3 regions of the Mucilaginibacter sp. A5337 genome follow, and region 1 is predicted to be linked to each of the others. Evidence: riboswitches for the same ligand, from Rfam matches in the RefSeq annotation. Region 1 holds a riboswitch; each other region holds the start of a gene.

The links. A riboswitch is a leader RNA that binds a small molecule or an ion and turns the genes downstream of it on or off. The one in region 1 is predicted to bind S-adenosylmethionine.
Region 2: linked by a shared signal. The riboswitch ahead of AC59JO_RS02460 (TlpA disulfide reductase family protein) and the one ahead of AC59JO_RS20190 (protein-disulfide reductase DsbD domain-containing protein) in region 1 are both predicted to bind S-adenosylmethionine.
Region 3: linked by a shared signal. The riboswitch ahead of AC59JO_RS12555 (transmembrane 220 family protein) and the one ahead of AC59JO_RS20190 (protein-disulfide reductase DsbD domain-containing protein) in region 1 are both predicted to bind S-adenosylmethionine.

What each region holds. Positions count from the first base shown of each region.
Region 1 covers NZ_JCAWEC010000005.1:708,413-718,714, reverse strand. The annotation lists gene AC59JO_RS20205 (peroxiredoxin family protein) at 1-99, opposite strand, end outside; gene AC59JO_RS20200 (peroxiredoxin family protein) at 131-1,450, opposite strand; SAM riboswitch class I at 1,673-1,784, opposite strand; gene AC59JO_RS20195 (hypothetical protein) at 1,884-2,072, opposite strand; gene AC59JO_RS20190 (protein-disulfide reductase DsbD domain-containing protein) at 2,215-2,661, opposite strand; SAM riboswitch class I at 2,859-2,967, opposite strand; gene AC59JO_RS20185 (family 2A encapsulin nanocompartment shell protein) at 3,113-4,033, shown strand; gene AC59JO_RS20180 (family 2A encapsulin nanocompartment cargo protein cysteine desulfurase) at 4,017-5,945, shown strand; gene AC59JO_RS20175 (serine O-acetyltransferase) at 5,963-6,781, shown strand; gene AC59JO_RS20170 (cation:proton antiporter) at 6,794-8,101, shown strand; partial or broken gene soxC (sulfite dehydrogenase) at 8,144-9,109, opposite strand; gene AC59JO_RS20160 (alkaline phosphatase family protein) at 9,848-10,302, opposite strand, start outside.
Region 2 covers NZ_JCAWEC010000001.1:567,810-578,111, forward strand. The annotation lists gene AC59JO_RS02455 (SusC/RagA family TonB-linked outer membrane protein) at 1-1,618, opposite strand, end outside; gene AC59JO_RS02460 (TlpA disulfide reductase family protein) at 1,991-2,557, opposite strand; SAM riboswitch class I at 2,670-2,783, opposite strand; gene AC59JO_RS02465 (isocitrate lyase/PEP mutase family protein) at 3,099-3,875, opposite strand; gene AC59JO_RS02470 (YybH family protein) at 4,254-4,634, opposite strand; gene AC59JO_RS02475 (DUF6597 domain-containing transcriptional factor) at 4,706-5,521, opposite strand; gene AC59JO_RS02480 (glycoside hydrolase family 43 protein) at 5,861-8,056, opposite strand; gene AC59JO_RS02485 (family 43 glycosylhydrolase) at 8,084-9,043, opposite strand; gene AC59JO_RS02490 (acyltransferase family protein) at 9,600-10,302, opposite strand, start outside.
Region 3 covers NZ_JCAWEC010000003.1:609,259-619,560, forward strand. The annotation lists gene AC59JO_RS12540 (nucleoside hydrolase) at 1-57, opposite strand, end outside; gene AC59JO_RS12545 (proteasome-type protease) at 186-923, shown strand; gene AC59JO_RS12550 (transglutaminase-like domain-containing protein) at 928-1,776, shown strand; gene AC59JO_RS12555 (transmembrane 220 family protein) at 2,148-2,549, opposite strand; SAM riboswitch class I at 2,853-2,967, opposite strand; gene AC59JO_RS12560 (SDR family oxidoreductase) at 3,572-4,333, shown strand; gene AC59JO_RS12565 (DUF72 domain-containing protein) at 4,462-5,400, shown strand; gene AC59JO_RS12570 (hypothetical protein) at 5,392-5,895, opposite strand; gene AC59JO_RS12575 (glycoside hydrolase family 5 protein) at 6,199-7,167, shown strand; gene AC59JO_RS12580 (GDSL-type esterase/lipase family protein) at 7,567-9,147, opposite strand; gene AC59JO_RS12585 (hypothetical protein) at 9,334-9,801, shown strand; gene AC59JO_RS12590 (DUF3072 domain-containing protein) at 9,866-10,144, shown strand; gene AC59JO_RS12595 (BLUF domain-containing protein) at 10,150-10,302, opposite strand, start outside.

The sequences.
Region 1 (10,302 bases):
TTTCACCGGCGGATTTTTGTCCGCCGCGTGCACGGTACCGGCCAGCAACAAACCAGCCGTCAGGCATTTGAATGAGGTGATTAAATTGAGTGTTTTCATTTGATAAATTATAGGATTAGTTGATAGTAGCTTATTTACCTTGATGTGCAGGCTGATCAACAACAGCGGCTGTTTCAGGTGCCGGTTCGGCAATCAGTTCGTCTAACAGTTTGTTGAATTTCTTTTCGTAATCTTCGTGGTATTTGCCGGTAACTGTGCCGGTGTAACCAGTGTAAATCTCCCTTACATCACCTTTTCTGTCGATAATGATGGTTGTAGGGAAAGCGATGAATTTGTTAAGTGCCGGAAGCTTTTGCGAAACCAGTTTTTTATCGGCCAAACCACCGAAAGCGATGTCGTAATTGATGGCGTATTTATCGCGTAACTTACCTAAAGTGTATTTGGCATACTCCAGGCTGTCTTTTTGTTCGAAGCCCAAAGCGATAGCTTCTACTCCACGCTGATGGTTTTTATTGAACCAGGGCGACAGGAACACGGTTTGATCTGTACAGTTAGGGCACCATGTACCGATGATCTCCACGATAACTACTTTGCCTTTGTACTTATCATCGCTTAACGATACCTGTTTACCATCAATCCCCGGGAAAGAAAAATCAAGCTTTTTATAGCCCTCTTTCAAAAAAGTAAGCTTATAAGGATCCGGCAGCTCAACTTCGGCCTTTTTGGTAGCATCGAACTTCAGGTTTTTGTAGATGCCGAAACCCTGTTCGCCGCTTAATGAGCCATCAGCGTTGATTTTACCTTTAATAATAAACGGGCTTGGGCCGGTGAAACCGCTTAACGCAAATTCGTCGCCTTGCACGGTGCCTTCCAGTTCGCGGGTATCACCTACTACAGTCATTACCACGCCGGTAAGTTTATTGCCTTTTTGTTTTAGCAGGGCGATAGATGCAGGGACGGCCTCTTTACTGTAGGTTTTAATTTCCCATTTACCGCTCAGGTCGGCTGTTGGGGCAACATCTTTACCCGGTTCAACAAAACGGTAGGTTTTGCCATATTCAGCAGTAAAGGGTAACGAATTGCCTCTGAAACCGGGGACCAGACTGCGATATTCACCCGTTAACGAACCATCGTCTTCCACTTTTGCAACCAACGCTGCATCATAGGTATTCATTTTAATATACACCGAATCTTGCCCGATCGATTTTACATGGAAATCGTCACGGCGTGAACCATTAATGAGGGTAAATGTGGCATGCTCTGCATCTTTACCTTTCAGTTCAAAATTGAATGGTACTTTAGATTCGCTTACCGTGAACTCGCCGCGCCATTTACCTTCTTTAATAAACTTTGGTTTAGGGCCGTCGTGCGCTGAGGCTACAGCAACACCTCCCAGTAAAAAACTAACAGAAAGCAATTTAGCTTTAGAGAAGTAGTTTGTGATTTTCATTTTTATAAGTTTTAATTGTTGTTAATTAAGCTCCACGGCTAAAAATTTGACACAAAGAATCCCCCCGGCCCGGTTAATGCCAATAAAAAAGAGCAGTAAATTTCAGGGGACTGGTTTTTGTTTAAAACCAAAAGGCGTACTGAACCAAACAGCAACATCGCTTAATAACGACAGACTGCAGGTGTAGATACGGATACTTTAATGTGTTCATGGTTTTTAGTTAATTTATATTCCGGCAGCAAAATCGCTATCGGAAAAAGTTTAGCACTTATTTCATTGCTGAAAAGTTGCTATAAGATCATCGAGACTTCCTCTCCCTTATTCTTTATAAATCAACTAATTAATGGTGGGGTTAATTAGAATGCTGTAAAGATAGCAATAAATATGATAAATGCAATAAAATCTATAGATTTAGTAGAATATTTTTAATTATTTATACTTTTATTAATTTCTTATCTTGTAAAGGATTAACATCCTGGTCTGTACAGCACACGCCTGTTTTACCACCATAGCAAAGCAACGCACTTAGTACAGCCAGGATGTTGATCTTATTCAGGATCAATTTCCGGTATAAACTGCGCGAATTAAAAACAATGGTAACTACAGAAAAGGATGCCACCATTCTGTACGCGGGCTTTAGTGATAGAACTCAATTTCGGTTTCATGGTATTTGTTTTTGTTGCATGCCCAAGGTTTGTACCCGGCCGCAAACACTTAACAGATCAATTTGGTGGCTAATGAACTGTTAAACTATGTTAATGTTTTTATTTAACCGGGATGCTAAATTCCACATCCTCGGGCGGCAAACATTGTTGGTTACTGCATACCATATAATTTAGGGTACCGTTAACAGACGCCTGCCCGTTTTTAAGCTTTACCTTTTGCTGAAAGATAACCGACTGCTCAAAATACTGCACATTCATACTGAATGCCTTTTCGTACTTGCTAACCGACTTAGGTTCTGATGTATTGCCGTTCAATATATAATCATCACTTTTATCAAATCTGAACGAGGTTTTTACAGGCCCGCCATCAGCTACGTTTTGCGAGTAAATGTGCCAGCCTTTATCAATAGTTGCTTTTATAAAAACAATAGCCTGCTCCTTATTGACCTTCTTTGCCGCGTACGACCATTTTACCGGTGCCAGGATCTGCGGGTAAGCAACCGTGCCGATAATGGAGGTTAAAGCTGTAAGTATGATTTTTTTCATTTGTTATAGATAGATGTTGTTTTTGTTGATAGCCTAACAGGTAAACGATCAGCAACAACAATTATCTATAGAGCAGGTATTGATCAAGTTTTTTAAAATTTTAGTGTATAAGCAGGTTTTCATCTCTTTTCTTGTTTTTCATTTTCAATAAAACTTACCTGGAAAAGAGCTGTGGAGATATTGGTAAAACCTGTAGCATCTTATCTTTCTCCTTTACAGGAGCAGGAATTAGCACCTTTTACATATTGGTTGTACAGGTTGCCAAGACTTCATGGGGCCTTTCCCTCCGTCTTTTCTGGATAAGTGTTAAAGAACTGATGATGCAAACATACGATAAAATCTATAAATCCTATAGATTTTATATAATTTATTTTTTATCATTGCAACGCAGGTGTTAAACATTGACAAAGCACCACCAAATCAGCTTAAATACTTATTCATTTATCTAAAAATGCCCGATCAAAAACCAAAACAAACAGCCCTTGGCGATGTAGCAGCCAGGCAGTTGGCCGTAGCCACCCGTACCGTTCCGCAATTATCAACCATTACCCCGCGTTGGTTAACTCATTTATTAAACTGGATCCCTGTTGAATCGGGTGTTTACCGCTTAAATAAGGTTGTTGATGCCAATAATGTGGAGGTTGATTGCTCAAACCGAGATGAGCGCGAACTGCCGTCAACTTATGTTGATTACGAAGAAAATCCACGCGAGTACAACCTGAGCGCTGTAAATACAGTATTAGATGTACACACCCGCGTATCTGATCTGTACAGCAAACCTTACAACCAGATCAGCGAGCAGCTGCGCCTTACCATCGAGATCGTTAAGGAACGCCAGGAAAGCGAGCTGATCAACAATACCGAATATGGTTTGCTGAGCAGCGTAGCACCATCTCAAAAAATAAAAACAAGGCTTGGCCCTCCTACCCCTGATGATTTGGACGAGCTGATCACCAAAGTTTGGAAAGAGCCAGGGTTTTTCTTGCTGCACCCTTTGGCTATAGCTGCTTTCGGTCGTGAATGTACCCGCCGTGGTGTACCGCCGCCAACCGTTTCCTTATTTGGTTCGCAGTTTATTACCTGGAGAGGTATTCCGCTTATCCCTTCTGATAAATTACCTATCGTTAACAACAAATCTAAAATTATCCTTTTACGCACCGGCGAGAGCCGTCAGGGCGTGGTTGGCCTATTCCAGCCGGGCTTACCGGGCGAGCAATCACCAGGTTTATCAGTGCGGTTTATGGGCATTAATAATAAAGCCATTGCCTCATACCTGGTATCGCTTTATTGCTCCTTAGCTGTATTGGTTGATGATGCTATAGCTGTTTTAGAGGATGTTGATTTAAGTAACTACCATGAGTACAAATATTAATCCGGACAACCTACCCGATCTGCAGGCGCTTGAACAACTGGCCAACCAGTTTTTTAAAGCCGGACCGGGAGGTATCGTCAATCAATTACCCCATCAGCAGGCCCCCGGGTCAATTCCGTTGGCGGGTAATGTGGCTGATGCAACCTTATTTAATGCGGTGCAGCAGCAGGTAAGTGCGCCTGCCGCTGCACCGCCTTCAAGTACTATTGGAGGTGGTGGCGTATCGCCATCGGCCATTAACCAGAATAACGCGATCAATCTTAAAGATCCGCAAACCAGTTTTGCTGATCCTAATTTAAACGCGCATACTAATGCTTCGGAACCTGTTCAGCACAGCCCGGTTAATGCTTTCGGTGGGCAATTGCCTGCCAAGCCCGGCTTTGGTTATGACTCCTATCTGGTGAAAACCGATCTGATACCAGATGTTGATCTAAAGCAAAATTTCAAGGTTGAGCAACTTTCAACCGCTCCCGAAAACCTGCTTCACCTGCCGTATCAGCATGATCAGCCTTTTGATCTTGATTTGAACAGGATACTGAGTGATATCAGTACCTCCGGCCCTTCAAACGCCTTGCCGTTTACCGGAGCGCCTGCAGCTACCGAGGTCCCTTTTTACTTTTTGTCGGATAAACATGGCTTGCCTGCGGTAAAATCTGACAGGGAAAAAACTAAACAGGTTGGTATCAGTGGTATCGTCAGCCCACCGTTTGATGTAAACATCGTACGGCGCGATTTCCCGATATTGCAGGAACAGGTGAACGGCAAACAGTTGGTATGGCTGGACAATGCCGCCACTACCCAAAAGCCTAAACAGGTAATTGACCGTATCAGCTACTTTTACGAGCACGAAAACTCGAACATTCACCGTGCCGCGCATGAATTAGCTGCACGGGCGACGGATGCCTATGAAGGTGCGCGCAAAAAAGTGCAAACCTTTTTGAATGCGCGTTCCATCAACGAGATCATTTTTGTGCGTGGGGCTACCGAAGCCATTAACCTGGTGGCCAAAAGCTGGGGCGAGCAAAATTTGATTGCCGGAGATGAAATTATTGTAAGCCAACTGGAACATCATGCCAACATTGTTCCGTGGCAGCAACTTGCCGCTAAAAAAGGTTTGAAGATCAAAGTGATCCCGGTTGATGACGACGGTCAGATCATTTTGGATGAATATGTAAAACTACTTGGCCCTAAAACCAAACTGGTTTCATTTACCCAGGTATCAAACGCGTTAGGTACAGTTACTCCAGCTGCGCAAATTGTTCATCTGGCGCATTTGGCAGGTGCTAAAGTACTGGTGGATGGCGCTCAATCCGTGTCGCACATGCCTGTTGATGTTCAGGCTTTAAATGCCGATTGGTTTGTATTTTCTGGTCACAAAGTATTCGGCCCTACGGGTATCGGTGTGCTTTACGGTAAGGAAGATCTGTTAAACCAAACCCAGCCATGGCAGGGCGGCGGCAACATGATCAAGGATGTAACTTTCGAGTACACCCAGTACCATGATGCTCCCGGCAGGCTTGAAGCCGGTACCGGTAATATTGCCGATGCCGTTGGCCTTGGCGCTGCCATTGATTATGTAACCCGTTTGGGGATGCCCGCCATCGCTCAATATGAGCATTACCTGCTTGTTTATGCGACTCAGCTGTTAAAAGAGGTGAAAGGCATAAGGTTGATCGGTACAGCGCATGAAAAGGCAAGCGTATTATCATTTGTGCTGGATGGTTACAAAACGGAAGAGGTTGGTCATGCTTTAAATGAGCAAGGCATTGCGGTACGTTCAGGACATCATTGCGCCCAGCCTATCCTCAGGCGGTTTGGTGTTGAAGCAACAGTTAGGCCTTCATTGGCATTTTATAATACCTGTGCCGAAATTGATTTACTTGTAAACACGCTTCATAGTCTTAAACGATAACCACCAAAACCACCACAATGAAAGACGATAAGCTCGACAGTTTTATTCAATTGCTTTATCAAACCCATAAAGCCGAATGGGAAGCAACGCCGAAAATCAGGCAATGTGTTGGCTGGCTGTCCGACCTCTTTGAGTTTTTGTTTCCGAACAACCATGCTAACAAACTATCCATATACGGTGGACACCTGAAAAAGAACCAAATAGATCTGGAGAACATCCTGTTAAGTTATCTGGATCCGAAAGACATTGATATAGAAGGCGCGGTTGTCTCGTTTTATGATTCGTTGAACGAGATCTATCAAAATCTGCGGCACGATGCCTCTATGATCTACGAGAAAGATCCGGCGGCCACCAGCGTGCACGAGGTAATTGTATCTTATCCAGGCTTTTACGCCATCGCTGTTTACCGCATAGCACATCAGCTTACCCGGTTAGCTATCCCTATTTTACCGCGGATCTTATCCGAGCACGCGCACGGTAAAACAGGTGTAGATATTCATCCCAAAGCCGAAATTAATGTACCTTTTTGTATCGATCATGGAACCGGCATCGTGATCGGCGCAACCAGCGTTATCGGTAAAAATGTAACTATTTATCAGGGGGTAACATTAGGGGCCTCGCAGGTAAGCAAAGATCTGTCGGAAACAAAGCGCCACCCCACCGTTGAGGATAACGTGGTGATCTATGCACGCAGCACCATTTTAGGTGGCCGAACGGTAATTGGCCATCACAGTGTAATTGGAGGTAGTGTGTTTTTAACCAAAAGCGTACAGCCGTTTTCGCATGTGTTCAATACGCATCAATTAAGAATAGAGGTTAAGGAAGGCCTGCAATAATTTTTAAATATCATGGTATCTAAACTCAGCTCATCAGAGATCATACATTTTCTGCTCATCCTCCTGATCATCCTCATCCCAGCGAGATTACTCGGCGAACTATGTCGCAGGTATAAACTCCCGGCTATCATCGGCGAGATCTTCGCGGGGATTATTGTTGGTCCGACAGTGGTGGGCGCATTAGCTCCCGGTCTTTTTGATAATATATTCCTGTCAACGCCTCACGCGTTCCAGGCCTTTGATGGTATTGCCAACATCGGTATCATTTTACTGATGTTCATTGCCGGCTTTGAAGTCGACCTGAAACAGATCAGGCAGAACGGCAAACAGGCTATCAGTATCAGCCTGACAGGTATTTTATTCCCCTTCGCCATCGGCTTTGGCGCGGTATGGTTCCTGTACCAAAGCCACTTTGCCAATGGAGTTAACAACCAGCTGGTTACCTCATTGTTTTTTGGTACAGCGTTATCTATTACCGCGCTCTCTGTTATCACGAAGATACTGCTTGACCTCGACCTGCTTAATACCCGTATTGGTAACATTGTGCTCACATCAGCAATGGTTGATGATTTTCTGGGCTGGATCCTGTTTTCTATTATCATCCAGTTGATGAACGTAGGCAAAGGTGATGCTTCGTTTTGGGCCGTCAGCATCGTTGTAATTTACGCGGCTTTTATGCTGACGGGCGGACGCTGGATCATCCATAAACTACTGGCGATAGCCGGTAAGGGAGAAAAACCGGGCAGAGTACTTACCATGGCTGTTTGCCTTTGCCTGATCAGTGCCTGCATTACCGAAGGTCTTGGCGTACGCGGTATATTCGGTGCGTTTTTGGTTGGTATCGGCATTAATGATTCCCCTTATTTCAGCGAAAAGCACAAGCATGTTTTACACCAGTTTACCATCAATGTTTTAGCGCCGTTATTTTTTGCCTCGGTGGGACTTCGCTTAAATTTCATAGCCAATTTCGATCTGGAAGTGGTAGTGATCATCCTGGTGATTGCCTGCCTCGCCAAACTGATAGGTGCAGGAATTGGCAGCGCCATGAGCGGAATGAGCAAGAACGAATCGATAGCTGTTGCTTTCGGGATGAATGCAAGGGGGTCGCAGGAGATAGTTTTAGGATTGCTGGCCTTACAGGCGAAGATCATCAGCGGACCGGTATTTGAAGGTTTGGTGGTAATGACCGTGGCCACCATGATTATATCTGGACCTATAATGAAATATTACTTTTTAAAAGAGCAGAAAGCGAAATTGAATGAGGGCGGGATAACTCATCAAACCCTCAAAGAAGCCGTCCCGGACGAACAGGCTCTTTGAGGCTGACGCTATTTAAGCAACATTTATATAGGTCAATACAGCCTAATTTTTCTCCGGCTTAAACACAACACTACCATCCCTTTTAATCCTCCATGCCGTAACTGGGTTCATATGATAACCGCCAATGTCTTTCCCGCGGGCATCAATCAGTTGCTTTAGTGTTGGCTGCGTGTAACCGGTTTCGTCAGTAACCCGGCTCATAATCTCGGTTTCGGCACCGCTCCATTGCCATAAGTAACGGAAATAAGTATGGGCCTTTTCTAAAACCGGCCCCTGCAGGCGGGCTTCACTCCAGCTTTTGCCGGCGTCGGTACTTACTTCAACTTTAGTCACTTTTCCTCGTCCGGTCCAGGCTATGCCGCGGATCTCGATCCAGCCGAGCTCAACTTTTTGCGGAAAAGATGGGTAGGTAATGATAGAGCGTGCGTCCATTTCAAAACTAAACATCCTTATTTTGTCCTTAACCGGGTACGTGTATTTCGAAGTTTCTTCGCGGGTAAAGTAAGGCGCATCAGAAATTTCTATTCGTCTGAGCCATTTTACATTTGTATTTCCCTCCCATCCGGGAAGCAGCAGCCTCGCAGGATAACCTTGTTCCGGACGAATGGCTTCGCCGTTCTGAGCGTATACAATCATGGCATCATCCCAGGCTTTATGCATCGGGATGCTCCGGGTAAGTACTGCCGCGTCTCCACCTTCGGCTAAAAACCAGGTGGCCCTCGGGTCAACACCCAACTCGCGGAATAAGGTTGAAAGCATTACCCCGGTCCACTCACTCTGGCTGGTAAGGCCGAGAATTTCCTGTACGGTCATGTCCTCTTTCCCTGTGCGGAAATTACCCGCACATTCAATAAAGCAAGTTCGGGTTACGGATGGAAAGCGTTTAAGATCGTGCAGGCTAAACTTCATCGGCCTTTCAACCATGCCATGAATCAGTAATTCGTATTGATTTGGATCGATAGCAGGCACACCGGCATGATGGCGTTCAAAATGCAGATCGGAGGGCTGTCGAAAACCAGATTTCGCTGGCCGTTAAACATCTTAAGCCCCATTTTAAACACTACCCTACTGTATTACTTGTTGCCAAGTTCGTATTTTTACATGCCAAACTCGGATTATAAGCTACATTAATCATTCGATACAAGCTTAAAGCTGCGGCACCTGCCAGGTTTACGGAGCACGGAGCCGGGAAGTGCAGATAGAATCAATATTGCCCCTTGTTGTCGAAAAGGTTATCGATCAGAAACAACTTGAAAGGGATAAGCTGTTGATAGGTCTGCTGATATTTTTAATTGTTGCCGTCGTGCTGTTCTTTTGTTGGTGATTTAGCGGAGGCAGATAGATCGCATCAAAAACGACGAGCGTGTAATTAGCGAAAATTAACAGAGAATTGAAAAGCATTAACAGCAAACTATGAGAACCATCACGGAAAACAAGAAAAAATAGCTGTACGTACCAAAAATAGATCTATAAAAAAAGTTGCCAACAAAGTTGACAACTTGCCTAAAATAGTACTCAAACCCGACGTCCTAACGAACCAATTCATAAATGACCTGAAGCGATTTGTCGCTTTATTCGATGGTTAAGGCCGATATCGCAATATCTAACCCGTTTTTGGTTGAACCAGGAAGTTGTTGCGTGTGCGATTGCTATTCACATCGTAATGACGTTGGGAACATTTAGACAGTTTTCCAGTATTAACATTTTCTGTTAATTTATCTGGATACTGTTACCACGAACCATAATCTATTTCTTCAAAATAACCCACCTGTTTACGCTATTATCAGCGCCTTCAACAACAACTTTATAAAAGGCCGAAGGATAATTTTTCAAATCGGCAAGGTAATGTTGTTGGGTAAGGTCAAGCTCGGCCAGTAAATGATATTCATCTTTTCCACCGGTTTTAAAATTGTTGGTGGTGGCCAGCCAGATTTTTACTTTACCTGTTTTTTCAAGAGCTCTCCAGCTAATGTCCAGATGATCCTGCACGTAGTTGGCCTTAAGGGCGGTTACCGATACTGGGCCGATGAAAGGCGTACCGTCAATTTCCTGCTTAACGCTTTCGGGCAGTTTCACATCCAGGTAACGGGCTATCGATGGCATAATATCCACTATCCCCACATCGAAATACTGCGCATAGGTATTGAGGTTTTTATAATTGCTCACCATCCAGGTTGATCGTTGCCTGTCAGATTGGCCAC
Region 2 (10,302 bases), on a different contig from region 1:
CGTTATTCAGCTTTTTGGTGTATTGTAACCTGGCTTCGGTGTTGTTTTCGTTTACACTGTAAGCATCCTCTTCGTATGAGCCAAACGGCGTCCCGTTGGTGCCGTAAGCCACTTTAATCTTACGACGATCATTATAATAATCTGTACCGGTACGGAAGTTGGCCGATAAGCCGTCGATGATCTTATAATTCAATTCGATGCTACCTATCAGGTGGTTTTTATGCTGACCAACCGTGTTTTCATAAGCCAGCCAGTATGGGTTGCTATAGTAACTGTTGTTCCAGTTAAAGGTATTACCGTTAGCATCTTTATAATTTTTAAGCCTGTTGATATCAACCTGGCGGCCAAACCATGTAAATTGCAGCATGGTACTGGTTGCGCGTTTGCCATATGCACCGGGCAGGTTATCAGCATCATCTTTACTATAATCAACAATGGTATTTACTGTCAATTTGTTATTGATACGATAGCTTGAGTTTAAAGCAAAAGAGTTACGCCCTTGTGAAGTATTAGGTACAATACCGGTTTGGTGCAGGTTATTATATGACAACCTGAAATCGCTTTTATCGCTGCTGCTTGCTATCGCGATGCCGTTATTAAGCGTTACGCCGGTTTTAAAAAAGTCTCTTACGTTATTGGGATGCGCCACGAAAGGCACAGCCTGGCCATTTGAATAAAACTGCGGGATCAGCGAACCATCCAAAGCAGGGCCCCAGCTTTCGTCAACACCATCGTTAACGCCGCCACCTTTACCATCTACATAGCTGAATTTACCATTTGAGCCCTGACCGTATTGGTTTTGATAATCGGGCAACACCTGCACATTTGAAAAACTGGTATTAGAGTTTATGGTAACACCTAATCCTTTTGCGCCTTTGCCGGTTTTAGTACGAATGAGGATAACGCCCGCCGCCGCACGTGAACCATAAAGCGCTGCCGCGTTGGGTCCTTTCAATACGCTTACCGATTCAATGTCTTCAGAATTCAGATCTGAAATGGCATTGGAGAAATCCCTTGAACCATTGGTGCCCAAAAACTGGCTGTTATCAACAATAACCCCATCAACTACAAATAAAGGTTGGTTTTCCCGTGAGATAGACGTTTCTCCACGGATGATGATACGGGATGAGCCCATATCGCCCTGGCTGTTGGTTACCTGCACACCGGCAATTTTACCAGTCAGCGCATTTACAAAGTTGGTTTCTTTAGCTTCAGAAATATCTTTCGATTTTAAACCCTGCACCGCGTAGCCCAGCGATTTTTTATCCTTTGAGATATTGAGGGCCGTTATCACTACCTCATTCAGCGAATTTGGTGCTTCAACCAAAACCACATTTAAGGTAGATGTATTTTGCGTAACAGGGATTTCCTGGGTTGTAAAGCCGATGTAACTAACCCTGAGCACATCGTTAACATTGGCATTGATGATAAACTTACCATCAACATTAGTTTGTGCACCCGTAGTTTTACCCTTAACAGATACGCTGACACCTGGCAACGGCAACCCATCTGACTTGGCGGTTACCACTCCGCTTATTTTAACGGATTGCCCCGCAACCGTTTGGACGAGAATAAAAGGCAATATAATTGCCAGTAATAGTTTGTAAATTTTTAACATGATAATTAATAATTGAGATTAATTTTTGACGCCTTACGGTACAAAAAGCATGGCTATCGCCTTAGCAGGCATAATTTGCCCGCGTTATGAATCTTTTGTAACCGTAAAGAATTGATTAGGGGATGGTAATTATTAAGCTAAGGCAAACTGCAGCAAGCCTGCACTTAAACACACCATGCATGCTGTAAAGAATTAACAGCAACAACGCATGCCTTGCATACTTGAGATGAAGAATTTGCAGGTTGACCGGCTTACCGAAAAGAAATGTTTCTTGTGTAAGGAAGTAGTTTTTGTTTTCATAAAAACGGGTATTAAATAAGTACAGATAGATTTTTCTTGATTGATAGCAGAAACAGGTTGCTATCAGTATTCTCAGTTGACAGATGCTGTTTTTTCGTTCACCAATGCGTCGACGGCTTTTAGCATTGATGCAAACTCCTGTTTATCATATAAACGGGTAAGGTAAACGATCTTTCCATCGCGGTCGATAACCACATTGCGGGTAACGCCGCTTTTTTTGTTGGCAAACCGCCCGAATATGTCAGCCCCCGGATCAAGCGCCAGCGGATAGCTGATATTCATAACCTGATGAAAACCTTTCACTTTTTCAAGCGGCTCGTCACGGTCAACGCCTATTAATACGAGGCCTTTATCTTTATAAGCCTGCCAGATCTCTTTTTCAAGATGAGGCATTTCTTCGCGGCAAACACTGCACCAGCTTGCAGTAAACTGTAGGATAACTACTTTGCCACGTAGCTGCTTCAATGAGGTTTTAGTACCATCGGTAAGCACAAGCTCAAAATCGGCCGGAGCGATATCGCCTGTTTTCACGATGTAACCGCGATCAGTATTCGGGTCGGCAGCTGCGTTTGTTTGCGCAGCAGCAAAAAGTGTTGTTATTGAAAGCAGGCAGGTAATAAGTAAATGTTTAATCTTCATTGCTACACACATTAAATTGTGATATCAACTCAATAATATTTTTTAGCAGGAAAAGTGAAAGGAGAAAAAGAATTGTGCTTATAGCCTGAACTATGCAAGGCAATAGCTTATTACATTATCTTTTCCGCCCCTATTTGGGCAGACAGGAATTAGCACCTTTATAACAGTGGGCTTACAGGTTGCTAAGACATCACAGGGCCTTTCCCTCAGTCTTTCTTGATAATAAAATATTCAAAGAACCGATTTGATGATGCAAATATATATAAATTCTACTAAAACCATAGACTTTATATAATTATTGCAATAAAATGAATTAAGCCTTCAAATTGTGCAGGCTTACCAACAGAAGTTTGTTCACTGATCAAACCAGCTGAAACCTTTTTAAACTACTTCCGTAAAAATAAAAAGTCCCTAACGCTCGCCGCCGGGACTTTTAACCTAAACTTATTTGTAGATCATTACATCTACATTGCAATAACTTAAAACAGGGTAGTATAGTTTTCCATTGTTTACAACTTACAGTTAAAAAAACACCCCGCATTTATTTAAACAGGCTCGCAAAGCTATTTTCGGTGGTTATTTTTTCAATTAAATTTTCCAGCGATTGGTAGATGTTCATGTTTAAAAATGGACCGGCACTGATCCTTTTAACACCTGCACTTTGTAAGGCTTTAAAATCCGGAAGCCCGGGCATACACATTACACTAACCGGGAGGCGTGATAAGGCTGTTATTTTTTCAATATCAGTTATTTGAGTAATACAGGGGAAAAACAAACCATGCACACCTGTATCCTGGTAAAGTTTAGTCCGGCTTAAAGCATCTTCCAGTGCATTAGGTAAACCGAGCAGGAAGGAATCGGCCCTCACATTTATAAATACCTGTACATCTGCCTTAGCCAGCAGCCCGGTGATCTGTTTAAGTTTAATCGCTAACTCATTTGCGTCAACAATACTTCGCTGGCCATCCCTTACTATCGAATCCTCTATATTGATACCGACAACGCCGATATTATATAATTTTATGATGTTATTGCAGATTGCCTCCGGTGTGTCACCATAACCTCCCTCCAGATCGACAGTTAACATCGCTGATGATGTTGCTATTATCCGTTTAATAATAAAAAGATAATCCTCAAAACTCATCTCCTCGCCATCTGCAAAGCCTAAAGAGCTGGCAACAGCCGCGCTTGAGGTACCAATTGCCTCAAAATTCAACTTATCATAAATCTGCGCGCTTTGCGCGTTCCATACATTGCCAATCTGCAAAGGTTCGGTTTTATGATGCAGGGCTAAAAATTCATTAAATCTATTTTTCATGATCTTGTTTTATTTTATGCTCAAAATTAGCCCGGGCGATATTCTAAAAATTGTATAAAACGGAACAGATTAAGGCGAAACAAGGAAGATTGTATCATAAATCAAATTGATGCCATACTGTTGCGTTACCTTTAAATTGAAATTTAGCCGATAATATTTATACAAAAGGGGGGTTAACACATTTTCGGCCTAAAAAACACTTAAATATCTGATTATAAATATTTTAAGTTAAAATTAACACTAAATTATGTTAACCCTGTTAACCCCCATTTTATTAATAAAGTTAATTAAACAGAAATTATATATCGCTTAAGTATCTAAAAACAAAAAGAAGCTGATCATTATGATACAGCCTCTTTTTGTTTAAGATGGAGAAAATCATGCTACAAGATTAGCTTCGGCTCCGAAAGCATGATCGATGATAATTTTCCAGCTACCATCAGGTTGCTGTTTCATCAACTCGATACCCTTTGCGGCCACTTGCGTTTTGCCATTGTCTGTAACGCTCCACTCCGACCGGCCCACGGCTACATCGCCCGATTGCAGGCAGTATACGGTTTTAATTTCCATTACCCCCGGAACCGCGCAGATGCTTTTAACGGCTTCTTCAAACTGGGCCCTTCCGGATACTTCTTTTCCGGGTTCTGGGAAAATAATGCCGTTGGCATCATACACATTCATAACTACATTTACATCTTTGGTGTTAAAAGCTGCCGCAAGTACTGCGTGCACTTCCTGTGGTGTTTTTGCTGATTTCATTTTATTGTTTTTTTATTATCAGCAAAGCTATGCGGCTTGAACAGGCAAAAATTGTATAAAACGGAAGTGCATTAACTACCGGCCAATACCTGGTTTATAGGCGATGCCTGAGCAGCAAATGAGTTAGGGGTAAAACCTGTAAAAAGTTTAAATTCCTTTATAAAATGCGCCTGGTCAAAATACCCTGCGCTGTAGGCTACGTTGGTGAGTTTTTCTTCGTTAGCGCTAACCAGGCCAAGGCTATGCTGAAAGCGGTTTATTTTATAAAACAACTTTGGCGGCAAACCGGTATACTGCGAAAAAAGGGTATTTAAATGCCGGGCGGAGATATTATGACGGCTTGAAATCGACAGGATATTATCGTCGCTGTAGTTCTTTTTAAGATTGCTTACAATATCTCCGATGAATTTGATCTTGGAATGTTTTTTTTCAGATGCCGATAAACGGCTCCACAAATAATCTTCAATCAGGGCGACTTTCGCATTCAGATCGGCGGTTTCCAGCAGCTTTAAATAAAGTGTTTTTAATTTAGGGCCGAATACCTGTGTGGCATCAACAATTTCGTTATTAAATTCTGAAACGTTTTCATCAAAAAAATAAGCTGCCGAGTGCGGGTAGAAACGAAAACCCAGCATAATATTTCGCCCTACCGATTGTATGGCTAATGGTTTGGTGATCTGTCCCCAAAGCTCCACAGGAGGAGTGGTGAAAAATGTGTCACCTTTCTTTGATTTCCAGTTTCCGGCACCAAGGTTAAAGATCACTTCCATGGTACCGCTCGGAAACACGATATCATCATAGCTCCTGTCCGAATCGGATTCGTACATGTAGAAGCACTTGATATAAGGCTGCAGCCTCGGTTCCGGAAGCATCTCTTTGAAAACCATTATTACAAATATAGGATACTATCGTGGCTCCTGAATTGTAAAAAACGGAACAAAAAATAAGTTATCGGCTTGTGAACTGCTACGGAACGGTTTTAAAATAGATAATGGTTTATGACTATGGATAAATTCATTGCCGTTGACTTTAGTCGACGGAATAATGATTATAAAACAAACGGCTTCAGCCAAAATACCGCGCGGACATTGGGGCTAAAGCCGTTTGTTAGTTTCTTTAACCGTTGACTAAAGTCAACGGCAATGAATAGAAGTTTAATTTAAAAATAGTCTCTAAGCAGATCGTGCGATAGTTTAAAGCAACTTACCGCTATCCCATAACAGGGTTTATTTTTTTACGTGTACCGGTTTTATACCTTCATGTGTTGGCTCCACCTGTTTAATCAACCCATTACTATCAAATTCCATTTTATCAATACATACTTCACGGTTATATCCTGCAGCATCGCCCATAGTAATTCCTTTGGGATAATTGAAGCGGTGGTAAACAATATACCACTCATCCGTGCCCGGAATCTGGATCACCGAATTATGGCCGGTGCCGTAAATACCTTTAGCTGCATCTTTAGCAATAACCGTGTTTTGTTGAGGAATCTCAATTGGCCCCAAAGGAGATTTAGAAGTACCATAATGCACGCTATAATTAGGGCTACGGGTATCATTTTCCGACCACATGAAGTAGTAGGTGCCATTACGGTAAAACACGTAGGTACCCTCATTATAGTGGGCATACGGGGTTAGGATTTTAGTGGTGCCCGGTTTTAACGAAACCATGTCATCATTTAATTCCGCCACGGCCATATAGCCATTGCCCCAGTACAGATAGTTCTTACCCGTTTGCGGATCGGCAAAAACATCTGCATCGATCTGCTGTCCGCCTTTAACACCTTCAGGTAATTGTGCCACCAAAGGCTTACCCGAATCGGTAAATGGCCCCGCAGGATCATTTGCGGTTGCAACCCCTATTTTTTGAGCAGCAGCGAAATAGTAAAAATACTTATACTCTCCGCCAATCTTTTTTTCGATGATGCAAGGCGCCCAGGCATTCTTTTTTGCCCAGCTCACATCCTGCGGCAAATCAAGGATCTTGCCCTCATCCTTCCAGTTAACCATATCATCAGAAGAAAAAGCCTTAAAATACTTGCCCGACCAGCCGTCAAAACCATCACTGGTTGGATAGATATAAAACTTGCCTGTTTTTTCGGCATACAAGATCTCCGGATCGGCATAATATCCTGCTATAGCCGGGTTATGGGTTTCCTGGGCAGTAACCTCAAAAACCTGCGCTTTTTTATCAGTTATAGTTACCGAATATTTAACCGGGCCTTTTGTAAAATCCTGAGGTTTTACAGGGCTGACAGTAACACCTGGAAACAAGGTAAACTGCGGATCAAATGATTTTAAACGCGTACCCGGTTTTACAGGCAGGTAAACTTTATGGCCTGCTGTATCCAAAACAATATTGATAGTTTTAATCTGCTTGTTAACCGGTGAAAGTACTACGTCTTCCGGTGTTTCCCATTTGGCTGTTAACGCAGCCGCTTCTTTTGAAGTTATTGGCATCACGGTACCATGGCGCGGATGAAAGTTCATGGACACCTCGTCATCAATCAGTTTAAAATTTTCGAGGTCGGTTGTCCTGGTAAACTGGTATTTACCTTGCGTATACATATCGTACATCAAAATATACCCGCTGCCATCGTTTAATTTAAAGGTACCTGCCCCCTCTACCGGGTCTTTGGTTTGCTGTACGTATTTATCCCGTAATACATATCCGGAAGTTAGTTTATCCGATACGGCTATTTTTATCCCCGCACCCGATCCTTCCGTTTTAAAGAACAGGTAATATTTATTGTTCTTATAAACAATATCGCCATCGATACAAGCTCCCCCATCGGGCTTAAAGAAAAGTTGTTTAGGTTCTGTTTCCAGCCCCGTAAAATCCTTATTGGCATAAGCATAATAGATCTTGTCGGCCTCTTCGCCAAAGCGCATCGACCAGTAGATCATATATTTTTTTTCCTGCGGATCGTAAATAGTTTGTGGTGCCCAAACCCTGTTTACACCGGCAAATTTTTCATAAAGTTTGGTAATATCAATTGTTTTCGAGGTCCAGTGTACCAGGTCGGTTGATTTTAACAATACCATCGAATAATCCGGCCCCCAACCATATTTTTCGGTATTCATATCAGTTGCTACCATGTAGAAAGTTTTACCATCGGCAGCGCGCATAATATGAGGGTCACGTACGCCACCGGTAGCACTGATATCCGCCGAGTTTAAAACAGGGCGATTGTTGTTCAGCGCACGGAAATGATACCCATCATTACTCAAAGCAAAACGAATTTCTTCACCACCTTTACTGCCTGTAAAATAAGTAAAGAGGTAGGCACTGAACTGATTGTTTTGTACAGATTTTTTGTTCGTTTGTCTTTGCTTCTTTACCGCCTTATCATTACTTGATTGCGCAATGGATACGGAATAAAAACCGATCAAAATGCCCAGTAAAACTATTCTTCTCATGTATATATTTGTTATTGGTTCAAGTTGTTAATTGAATTTCTGTACTCCTTTGGTGCTCACCTTTTTGATATTGCCATCCGCGTCAAAATTTAAACTGTCCAAACACAGCTGCCTCAACACAAATGATTCCTTTTGAGGAAAAATGCGGTGATATAAAATATAACGTTGTCCCTTTTCAACAAATGTGGTATGGTGACCGGGCCCTATCACGGTACTATCGGCTGAGGTATTTAATATAACCCGGTGCTCATCTTCCTGAAAAGGGCCAAGCGGACTGCTTCCCCTTGCATAACCTACCTGGTAAGTTGCATCAATGGCTTTTCCCTCCGAAAACATGAGATAATAGGTTTGGTTACGTTTCACCATATGTGTACCTTCAAAAAAGTGAGGCGTGGTGATATCTTTGGGCGTTCCGTCAAACGAAACCATATCATCCTTTAGCTTTACAGCCATACAGTGCCCGTTGATCCATTTATAGCCGGATCCCCAATAAAGATATACGCTGCCATCGGTATCAATAAAGCAATCCGGATCAATATTATGCACGTTGGGGTAATCGGTAGATTTAACCATGGGCGTATTGTCGCTTTTTAAGTTTTTCCAGGGACCAAGCGGTGTATTGCTCACGCCTCCCCAAACCTCGCCCCCTACGGCTACATACATGTAAAACTTATTGTCTTTGCCCTTTACTACCGATGGCGCCCAAACCATTTCGTTAAGAGCCGTTGGACTGGTACAGGCTTGTTTGGTAGGCCAGTTGATGTGATGCCTGGTAAACTTGATGAAGTCGGTAGTTTCCAGCACAGCCAGTTCCTTATCGCCCCAGGGATCAATTGTGGCATAAATGAAAAAATGGCCCTTATCTTTTACAATAGTTGGATCAGCAAAATATCCACCGGTTATTGGATTAGGGATCATTTGCTTTTGCGCACGCGAAGCCGTACCAGCCAAAACAAGGATAAAAAGGAGAAACAGGCGCTTGGTCATATTGGTAAAATAAAAACATTTCAATATTAAGTGTTATTTTAACAATTAACTAATTTTTCATGATTTTATCTCAATTATTTTCCTTGTTTTTCTCTCAGAGGCTGTTTAAAAACGATTGTTTTTAGATGTAGAGACGCATCACATGCGTCTCCTGCGTGCAATTTCCGACGGAATTAGAAGATTTGAATCGCCTGTCCACCGGGAGACGCATGTGATGCGTCTCTACAAAAAACTTCTTTTACTGGTCGAAGTTTAGCGATAGCGTAACTTCGTCCTGAAATGTGTTAAGCTTTCAGCTTAACTGCACTTCAACTTACTTTTCTATCGCGCAAGCAGGATGCTTGCCGTGTTTTAGGACGAAGTTACGCTATCGCTAAACTTCGACCAGAGAAAGAGCCTGAGGAGACACAAGAAATATTTTTACGTAGAGACGCATAATTGCGTCTCCCAAAGGACAAGCCGCTTTGCAAGAGATTTAACTGACTTAACCGGCATACGGGAGACGCAATTATGCGTCTCTACATTCAAAATCCTCAAACTTAAACAGCATTCAAGCTTATATCTTCAGAAATATCTTATTGCGATATAAAAAATACAACAAGGCAAGCTGCACAAATACGATGGATATAGCCGCCCACACAGGTTGCCAGCTTTGAGCGAGATGACTGATAATTCCTCCGAAGAAAAAATTGGCGGTATGCTGAAAATCAACCATCCCTTCAGATGCCAGGTAGATCAGGATAGAGTTTACCCCAATAAGCACAAAGGGAAAAGCCCATTTTTTGTACCCGGCAACATCTATCACCAGGTAAAATACCGAAAGGAAAACCAAACTCCATCCGCCTACAAACAAGACAAATGAACTTGTCCATAAACGTTTATTTATTGGGAAAGTAAGGTTCCAAAGCATCCCCAAGCCGATAAATAAAATGCCGGCTGCTAATAAGCAAACGCCCTTTTTCCACATTGGCCATTTTGCGGATTCAAGCTTCAGGAACTGGCCTGTAAAAATCCCAAGCATGGCTGTACCGATAGCCGGAATGGTGGATAATATGCCTTCCGGGTCATGTACTTTATCGTGCAGGCGACCAGGAAGCAATAAACGATCAATATAGGATTCCAGGCTACCGTTCATGGTTAAAACCCCTGCCCCGTAACCGGGCACCGGGATCAGTTCCATGGCTGCCCAATAGCCCAGTAGTAAAACGCCAAACCATAAAAGTTGGCCGCGCGTGTTAAAATTCAGGTAAATAATGCCT
Region 3 (10,302 bases), on a different contig from region 1:
TGCAAAGTTTATGGTTAAAAACAACAACAGGATGGGAAGCGCTGATCTGAAACTCATTTGAAGCAGTAAAATAAAAATGATTAGGTCTTAAAAGATGTATCGGTAAATAAGTGGTTATGGTAATAAATCTCGCATTATTTAATTACTTTGGCAAGTATTAATTTATAACGAACTACGCTAATCAAATGACTTATTGCCTCGGAATTAAAGTTAAGGAGGGTTTATTGGCTATAGCCGATACCCGCATAACTTCGGGAACGGATACCACTGTAAAAAAGAAGATCACGATTGAGCAAAAGGATCATTTTTCGTTGTTTATCATGACCAGTGGTTTACGGTCGGTACGTGATAAGGCGGTAATATATTTTAACGAATTACTGGAAACAGCCGAGTTCAATAAAATGTACAAAGCTGTGAATGCATTTGGTGAGCAGGTAAAGCGCGCTGCCCAGGAAGATAAGGAATCTCTTGATGCTTCGGGCTTAAGGTTCGACCTGAACACCATTATAGGCGGGCAATTGCGTGATGATGATGAGCATAAACTTTTTTTGCTTTATCCCGAAGGAAACTGGGTTGAGTTAGGGCAGGGAGCACCCTATGTAGTTATCGGTAACTCGGGCCACGGTAAGGCTATCCTGAACCGGATCCTTGATGAGGATTCGAGCTTGAGATTAGCATTGAAAACGGGTTTCCTTTCGTTCGATTCAACAAGGGTAAGTTCAAATAATGTCGATTTTCCGATAGATGTTGCTGTTTATAAAAGGGATAGCTTCAATATTGTTGAGCAACGTTATAACAAACAAGATCTGGAGCATATCTCAACCCAATGGGCCGAGGAGCTTAAACTGGCGCTCGACCATATTTCGGAAGACTGGATGGATGCCACATTTAATAAATTAGAAGAAATAAAAACAGAAGGCTGATAGTATGAAATTCGATGTGTTTTCCCAAATGGAATATATAGTACGGTCGCCGGGCACATTGATTTTAAATATACATGCTTTAAGGAGCACAAATCAAACGGTAATAAGTGAAGAGTTTGAATTAGAACCCTATATAAGGTTTGAGGAATTGCAAACCCTGCAGGGCGAAAACCGATTAGTGCGTTTTGATGTAAGCGCTGATATCCCCAACATTAAAGTCACCTATAAGGCTACCATCGATAATTGCTATGAGGTAGCAGATTTTGGTCATTTGCAGGAAACCCACGTTTCTGAATTGCCTTCGCCGGTGCTGCCTTATCTTAACCCGAGCCGCTATTGCCAGTCGGATAAGTTATACCGCCTCGCACACAATATGTTCGGGCATATTACTAACCCCTTTGAGCAGGTGGTTGAATTAACCAACTGGATTCATAAAAACGTACAATACTTAAGCGGTTCAACCAATTCACAAACATCGGCTTTTGATACGGTGACTGAACAAGCCGGCGTTTGCCGTGATTTTGCGCACCTGGGCATAGCCCTTTGCAGGGCCTTAACTATACCGGCCCGCTATTTTACGGGCTATGCTTATCATCTTAAACCTGCCGATTTTCATGCCTGCTTTGAGGCATATCTGGGTGGCAAATGGATCCTTTTTGATGCAACGCGGTTAGTGCCTTTAAATGGCCTCATTAAAATAGCTACAGGCCATGATGCTGCCGACTCGGCCATAGCCAATATTTTTGGTGATGTTACATTTACCACTATGCAGGTAAGCTGCGAGCTTGCCGAAGATAGCTTTGAGCCGTTTTATTATGGTGATGGAGAATTTAGAGGATTGTCGTATTTGTAAAGGAAGTATTAAAAAGGAAGTCTGTATGTTGGCAACAAAAATTGGGCTTGAACTTAAAGAAAATAGTATCTACAATTCGTTGTTTATAATGACTTGTCTGTAAGTTGTTGATTATTAGGTGTTTTTTTGGCGGATTTTATAACATGGGCGTTGCCTGCGGCCCGGGCTTTCCGTTACAAGTCCTCGCTTTGCCCACACACAAACCCGCACACGCTCCGGGCTTTTCACTGCAATCCCTAACGCGGCCCAGCGCGCCATCTCTAAAACGTATTTTGCACGTCATTACGATTTTTTCCGGGGATTCCCTGGTGGTCACTCGCAATGACGATTTTTTTATTTGATGTTATTTTGTAATAAACCCTTATATAGCTTTACCGCTTCCCCTTTTTAACCGGTACTTTTTTATTTTGCTTTATACCATAAACCCAATTAGCTGCAAGCACAGCCACGCAAATTAGTAAACCAAAAAATTCGCGTACTTCTTCAACCCATGGCTTTTCGGCTTTCATGGTTTGCACAAGGCTTTCGGCGTGGTGATATTCAAACCAATCAATAAGGCCATTATTGTCAAATATTTTGTAAATGGCGTAACCTGTAAAAATGGCAATGCCTGCTGCGTAACCAATAGGGTAATATTCCTTTTTAGCAGCCAGATAGCAAAACCAGGCGCAATACAGGTAAATGGGCATCCAAAGGTATGGGTCGGGATCGTTATATTGTAAACCCGCAAAAATGATAAAAAGTACAACCCATACAATGTTGAAGATTTTCATAAGTAAAAAGCAATTGCAATAATTTACGCTGGTTTATCTTGCTTAAATGCAGGTTAAGCAATGCTAAATATATGAATTTAGTTTGCACTTTTTAAAGGGCGAAAAATAGTTTTTGTGCGGCTTGATTTCAGCAAAAGCAGATTCAGGAAATATGAGATGAAGAACTATTTGGAAAATTTGATGTCGCGGGCAGATTCGAACTGCCGTTTAGGGTATTGCGGACCCCCACCTATCCTCTCGGTCACGCGACTTGAAAATTATAGAAAAAAATCACTTAATCAGATCGGTTGTGGGGTGTAGATATAATTATCTCTCTCCCGTTTTGCACAGGAGCAGGAATTAGCACCTTTTACATTATGCGGATGTACAGGTTGCTAAGACGTCTTTGGGCCTTTCCCTCAGTCTTTCTTGATAAGTTATAAAAAGAACGCTTTGTCGTTGTTGACAGTGCAAATGTAAAAATAAATTATATAATTCCTATGGTTTAAGTAGTTTAATTTAATTTTTATTTGTTCGGTGTTGATTTTGAGGGAGATAAATTTATGATTAGTTGGTTATGATGTCTGCTGAAAAGACAGTCAGACGGTTTTAAGAGTTCGGGCTGTGCGATTCCCTCTCCATGGGGGCTACTTTGTGTACACATCTGTTCAGCTAAAAAATGTCATTTCGAGCCCTTGAAGGGTGGGAAATAGCGGGGGAAGGGTGAGAAATCTTTTACGATATGCATAGTTACGCGATTAAAAGCAGGGCGTATAAGATTTCTCCTCACCCGCTGATGCACAAATCCTCCCCGTGGTTCGTTCGAAATGACATCGTTTTTCAATTAATAATAAAATCATCAAGATATTTATACACAGTAGCTCCCATGGAGAAGGAATTGTCAGTCCCTTCGCTTTTACTTTTTAGTAGTCAATCTGAATAAAAAAACTGAAATGGTCACCATTTAATCTGAAGTAGTCACCATAATTTTATTCACCAACCATCGCATCTTTGTATTGTTAAAACATTAAAAAACATCAACAATGGGAACAAATAAAATTGCATTGATAACCGGTGGCAGCCGTGGCTTAGGCAAAAACGCTGCTAAGCACATCGCCCAAAAAGGGATCGATGTTATAGTAACTTATCGCAGTAAAAAAGAAGAAGCTGAAGCCGTTGTTGCCGAAATAGAATCGATGGGCCAAAAAGCTGCTGCTTTGCAACTGGATACAGGTATTGTATCCACCTTCGATGCTTTTATTGCAACACTAAAAGCAACCCTCAACGAAAAATGGAGCCGGGATACCTTTGATTTCCTGGTCAATAATGCGGGTATTGATGCTGCCTCGCCATTTGCACAAACTACTGAAGAGGATTTTGATAACCTGTTTAACGTGCATTTTAAAGGCGTTTACTTTTTAACGCAGAAGAGTTTAACCGTAATTGCTGATGGTGGCCGGATCATTAATTTTTCGACCGGTTTGGCCCGTTTTTCAACTCCGGGATATGCCGCTTATGCCTCAATGAAAGGAGCTATTGAAGTATTCACCAAGTATCTTGCAAAAGAATTGGGTAGTCGCGGTATAGCCGCAAACGTTGTGGCTCCCGGTATTATTCAAACCGACTTTACCAAGGCAGCGTTCGACTCGCATCCGGGTTTGGAAGAAAGGATGGCGCAATTTACCGCTTTAGGTAGGGTGGGACAACCCGATGATATAGGCGGTGTGGTCGCATTTTTATGCACGGAGGATGCCCGCTGGATCAATGCTCAGCGTATTGAAGCTTCAGGTGGGATGTTCTTGTAGTTTAGTGAGTAGTTGATTGGGAGAGTGGTTGATTAGGTTTAATGTTGATCAAATAACCACTCACTTAATCAATTCATCAACTACTCACCTAATTAATCAAAACCGTATCTTTCCCGCAAAAAAGCAATATGGAATTTGGTAGAGTAACGGACGAAGAATTAGCAAGGGTTGATTTTACCTTGCCGGCCGATCCGCAGATAACTGTTGATGCCCTTGCCGCCGCAAAAAGTGATATGCCCCTGCAGGTGCATGTTGGCTGCGCTAAGTGGGGACGCAAGGAATGGATTGGTAAGATCTATCCCCTAAAAACCAAAGACGCTAATTTTTTAGATGAATACGTTAAGCACTTTGATTGTATTGAGCTTAACGCTACTTTTTATAACGTTTACAGTCCTGATACCGTTGCTAAATGGAAGGCTAAGGCCGATAGTAATCCCGGTTTTAAATTTTGTCCTAAGTTTTCGCAAAGTATCAGCCATATTCGCCGGTTAAAAAATGCGGAGGATATTACTACTACCTATTATGAAGGTGTCCTGGCTTTTGGCGACAAGCTTGGCCCCCTGTTTTTGCAGCTAAGCGATAATTATACACCAAAAAGTTTCCCGGAGCTGAAGGCCTATCTTGAACAATTGCCTAAAGATATCCCGGTATTTGTTGAACTGCGCCATAAAGATTGGTTTGCCGTTGCCGATAACCGCGACAGGGTATTTAACCTTTTCCGGGATCTCAATATTGGCTCTATCATAACCGATGCCAGCGGCCGCCGGGATGTGGTGCACATGGCTTTACCAACACCTCATGCTTTCATTCGCTTTGTAGGCAATAGTCTGCACCCTACAGATTATGCCCGTGTTGATGAATGGGTAAAGCGGATCAAAAACTGGAAGGAGCAGGGCCTTAAATCGGTATGGTTTTTTATGCACCAGCACGATGAGCGCTACTCGCCCGAACTGGCCGATTATGTAGTTGAGGAATTAAACAAGGCATTGGGCACGCAGTTAATGCGCCCTCAATTTATCCAGAGAGACGATAATAAGCCAACAGCCCAAACCTCGCTGTTATTGTAATGGCTCGGTAGTAGCTGGTGGAATTTTTAAGGCTGGATTAAAGTTTGGGATCAGCTGCTGCACCTTATCGGCAGTTGAATTATTCATATCCAGGAACGACCAGTTTTTGCCGCCATCTCCGCTAACCGCCAGCAGGTTACTGTGCATGGCCATGCGCCCTTTAGTACTGGTCATAATAATAGTTTCGGGCAGCAGGCAGTGGGTTTCTTTTCCTGCTTTATAAAATTTACCCGGGGTACCTACCGTAATACTTTCAAAACTGATACCTGCAGTTTTCATTTGCTGCATGGCAGCGCTTATCATGGCTGTCATTTTTTCTTTGCCACCGGCCATTTGTACAGCTTTGGGATAGGTATAATTAACTATGCTTTTATAATCGCCTTTAGTCATGCTTTGCGCCATTAGGGTTGCCTGCTGTTTTACAACGGCAGGGTTTTGGGCATGTAAAGCCAGTGGTGATAATATGATGATCAGGAGCCTGAATACGTTTTTCATAGGATGTTTTTATTTTTTTGATGATTTCATCGGCGAGCTGATTGGTGCCATCAACTTTGCCATTGTATTTAAGTCCCAATATCCGATTTACTAAATTAAAAACATCAACATTTTTAAAAGAAGGTATTGGTTTTACTTTTTCATGCTGAAACAATAATGCGCGAATGTAGATAAAAAGCATTCCCTGAATAATAACGGTTGATAAACTTTGGCTGTTTTTACCATTATCTAATCAAATTTTTACATGTTGCTTTAAAACCAATAACGTAGCTATAAATTACTTGCCTTTAAATTTGATAACAGATGAAGGTCTTTATAGCGCTTTTATTATTGGTTGCATTTAGTTATTCTGTATCAGCCCAAACGCCTGTAATTCAAAACGGTAAATTGAAGATTGAAAACGGTGTACTCGTGAACGAACACGGTTCCGCTCCCCGGTTGCGGGGGATTAGCCTCTCGTGGTCGCTTTGGCAGGGGCATAAGTATTATAATCCCGGAGTGGTAAGTTGGCTTGCCGACGATTTTAAAGCCTTGATTATTCGTGCATCAATGGGCGTGCAGCCCGATAGCGGTTACCTGCAACAGCCCGAACAGCAAAAAGAACTCATTGTTAATGTGGTTGATCAGGCTATAAGGAGCGGGATTTATGTATTGATAGACTGGCACGATCATCATTCAAACCAGCATGTTAGCCAGTCGAGAGATTTTTTTCGGCAGATGGCTAAAAAGTATGCCGGCGTGCCTAATGTGATCTACGAGGTCTGGAATGAACCCGAAAAAACTGACTGGAAAACGGTTAAAGATTATGCGCTGCAGATCATCCCCGAAATTCGGAAATATGATAAGGATAACATCATAGTAGTTGGCAGCCCGCACTGGGACCAGGATGTAGACATTGCCGCTGCCGATCCGATAAAGGACTACAACAACATAGCCTATTCTTTCCATTTTTATGCCAGCGACCCATATCACCAGGAAGCACTACGTGCAAAAGCTGATAAAGCCATAGCATTAAAGCTACCATTGATCATTACAGAGTGGGGAGTAGGGGAAGCCAATGGCGATGGTGAGTTTAACCTTCAGAAGAGCCAAACCTGGCTCAAATGGATGGAAGACAATAAGCTAAGCTGGACTAACTGGAACGTAACCGATAAACACGAAACCACCGCCCTGCTGCAACACAATGCCCCGGTTTATGGCGGCTGGACAGAAGCTAACCTAACCCCCGCAGGGATCTTTATCAGGAATGTATTGAGGGAGGTGAACAAGTAGAGGGTATAAGTTTGAATTTTTTATGCCGTTGTTGTCACCATAGGTGTTCGGAAGATTTTTTAATTCCCTCCTTGGGGAGGGGGGCGGCAGATTTGTGTAGTGGCAGGGAGGGGTTTATGCGTCGTTAAAGCAGATAAGCCTATGCCCTTGTTGGTCTTGTCACCAACAACCACCAGATAGGGCACCAGTTGGATGGTGTAGAGTTGTTGGTGACAACACCAACAACGGCCAGTTTGAATATTTATGGGGAGGGATTGAGTACCTTATAAAATATGTCATTGCGAGGAGCGAAAATGGGCATGAGCCTGGGCGCGACGTGGCAATCGCATGCTATACAGAGTGGCCATGCCTCCGTGCGATTGCTTCGGCGTTCCTCCTCGCAATGACATATTTTTCATTTTACTTCTTCTTCAAAGCCTCTGCAATCCCCTTTTCTACTAATGGCCCCATTATCCGGTATCCTTCAACAGTAGGGTGTACGCCATCGGCGGCAAGGTTTTTGGGCAGGCCTTTGCGCCCGTCGGCCATGGCACTATGATAATCCACATACACCATTTTGTTGGCATCGGCAAAAGCCTTGATCATAGCATTAAGCTGGATAACTTTTTGAGCCGGTTCCATGCCGGGGCGCCACGGGAAGGCATAGGCGGGCAGCACCGAGCATAAAACCACTTTAATATTGGCCGCTTTAGCCAATAAGGCCATGGATTGGATATTGCCAAAGATGTCTTCAATAGCTATCGGTCCATTATTTTGAGCAATATCATTGATGCCGGCAAGGATCACGACTGCGCCGGGTTTCAGGTTGATCACGTCCTCGCGGAAGCGTACCAGCATCTGGGTGGTGGTTTGCCCGCTGATGCCACGGTTATAATATGGCTTACCGCTCCAAAAGGTTGAATCCCTGTTGAGCCAGAAGTCGGTAATGGAATCGCCCATGTAAACTACGCTTTTAGGGTTGGGGGCCGATGCTTTTACCTTTTCGTTATCGGCTTTGTAGCGGCCCATATTTGCCCAGTCTTTATGAAACGAATCTTCCCATTGCTTATGGTAGGCCTCCCATTGCTCGTTCCTTTCTTTAACCGTTTTTATTTTAGGATCTACTGGTTTAAGAAAGCCTTTAAGCTCCAGCCAGTCGTTAAAACGCTCAATCCAGTTATCCGTAGGCAGGTTTTGTTTACGCATGCCAAAACCATGGCCACCCTTTGCGTACATGTGCAGTTCGGCGCTGTGATTTGATGCCAGCCACTTATTGTAGAGCTCCACACTATGCGGCGCCAGGCCAAGCTGATCATCAGTGGCAGCTGCAATGAACATTGGCGGTGCATCGTCGGGGATTTTTGAAAGCAGCTCGGGCGGTATATAGCCATAAATAGGTGCGTCAAAATCAGGTTTATTAGCGGCTGTATAGTTAAATGCAACTGCGCCGGCCAGCGTGCCGCCTGCCGAAAACCCCATGATCCCGATGCGTTGCGGCGAAACATGATATTCGGCGGCATGGTCGCGTACATAAGCAAGTGCCGAGCGTGCGTCAGCAACTGCCAGCGGAATGATAGGCGCTACCTGTTTGGGGAAGTCTTTCTGGCTCATTTTGGTTATCAGTTCCTTTACCGGATCATTAGTTAAACTATGTGCCAGGCGATATTTCAATACAAAACAGGCAGCACCCTGTTTGTTGAGCCATTTAGCTACATCGTAACCTTCGCTGTTAATAGAAAGTGTATGAAAACCGCCTCCTGGGCAAATGACTACCGCAGTGCCGGTGTTAATTGCCGAATCGGGCAGAAAAACGCTCAATGAGGGGCGGGTAACGTTGTAAACTACTTTGGTGTTAAAAGCATTATTATCGCTTTCATCCTCATTCCAGCTCCAGTTTTCGGAGCCGGGAGCAGCGTCGGGATAAAGTGGAATAACTTTTTGCTGGGCCCGTGCGCCAAATGCTGACAATAGGAGTAAAGTGCCTATCAGTTTTAATTTCATGGGAGATTAATTCAGGTTAAATGTTGATGTACAAAAATAATAGCATAAAGCTAAACCGCAAGTTGCCTAAACGTTTTAGCAGAAATGAACCTCAATTTAATCAGAGTATCTGTAACCTCCCCGTAAAATATCTGTTATAAGATTTAATGACAGATATTTTCGGTATCTTAAACATTCCTGATTTATATGACTGTTGCGTTTTCCCATATCAAAAATCTGCTCCGGATTTTACCGTTGTTAGTTTTGCTTGGGGCATGTGCCAAACAAAAAAAGATTTTTCAAAGCGATTGCAATATTTCCAAAGACTATAAAAAGGTTTCTTTTACCGAGCTTATCAATAATATCGAAAAATACGATAAGCAATATGTGGAGGTGAGCGGCAAATACAAGGAGGGGAATGAGCAATCGGCGCTTTTTAACGATAGCCTTTTTTCAAATCACGATCTGCATAATGCTATATGGGTTGATTTTAGCCAGGATTGTCCGCTTTATTTACCGGGGACACATATCGGGTTGTTTACTTATAATGATGGTCAGTTTACTCAAATGAATAAACGTAAAGTAACCATTCGCGGTGTGGTTGATGCGAGCGATAAAGGCCATTTAAAACAATACAAGGGTGCTATTGACAGGGTAAGCTTTATTGAGTTGTGACCGCAATGTTGCTCATTCTAAAACAATGTGATATCCGGGCGGTTGTTGCTATAAAACAGTAGTTATGGCTATCAACCCCAATGATGTAACCGATAACGGCTTTTTTGATGAGTCGGACGATGAAGAGATCATTAACCAAAATCATATAAAAGGCTCAAACAAGGTAAAAGACCCTGATGAATGGACAACAGGCGATGAACCTATGACCGGGGCACAACATTCTTATCTTAAAACATTATCGGACGAAGCCGGTGAAGAGTTTGACGGATCATTGACCAAGGCCGAAGCATCCAAACGGATAGATGAACTTCAACATAAAACCGGCCACGGATTAAATAATTAAGGCTTTTAAAATGAAATAGATAATCTGTTGGTTTCGGCAAAAGTTTTGAGCATAACAACAGTAGCGTGGTTATTGTTGCCTATGAAGTTTTTAGCCGAAGGGCTTAAATAGCCTTCTATTAATTCCAGTTCATCTGCATTTACCGATGCAAAAGCCAT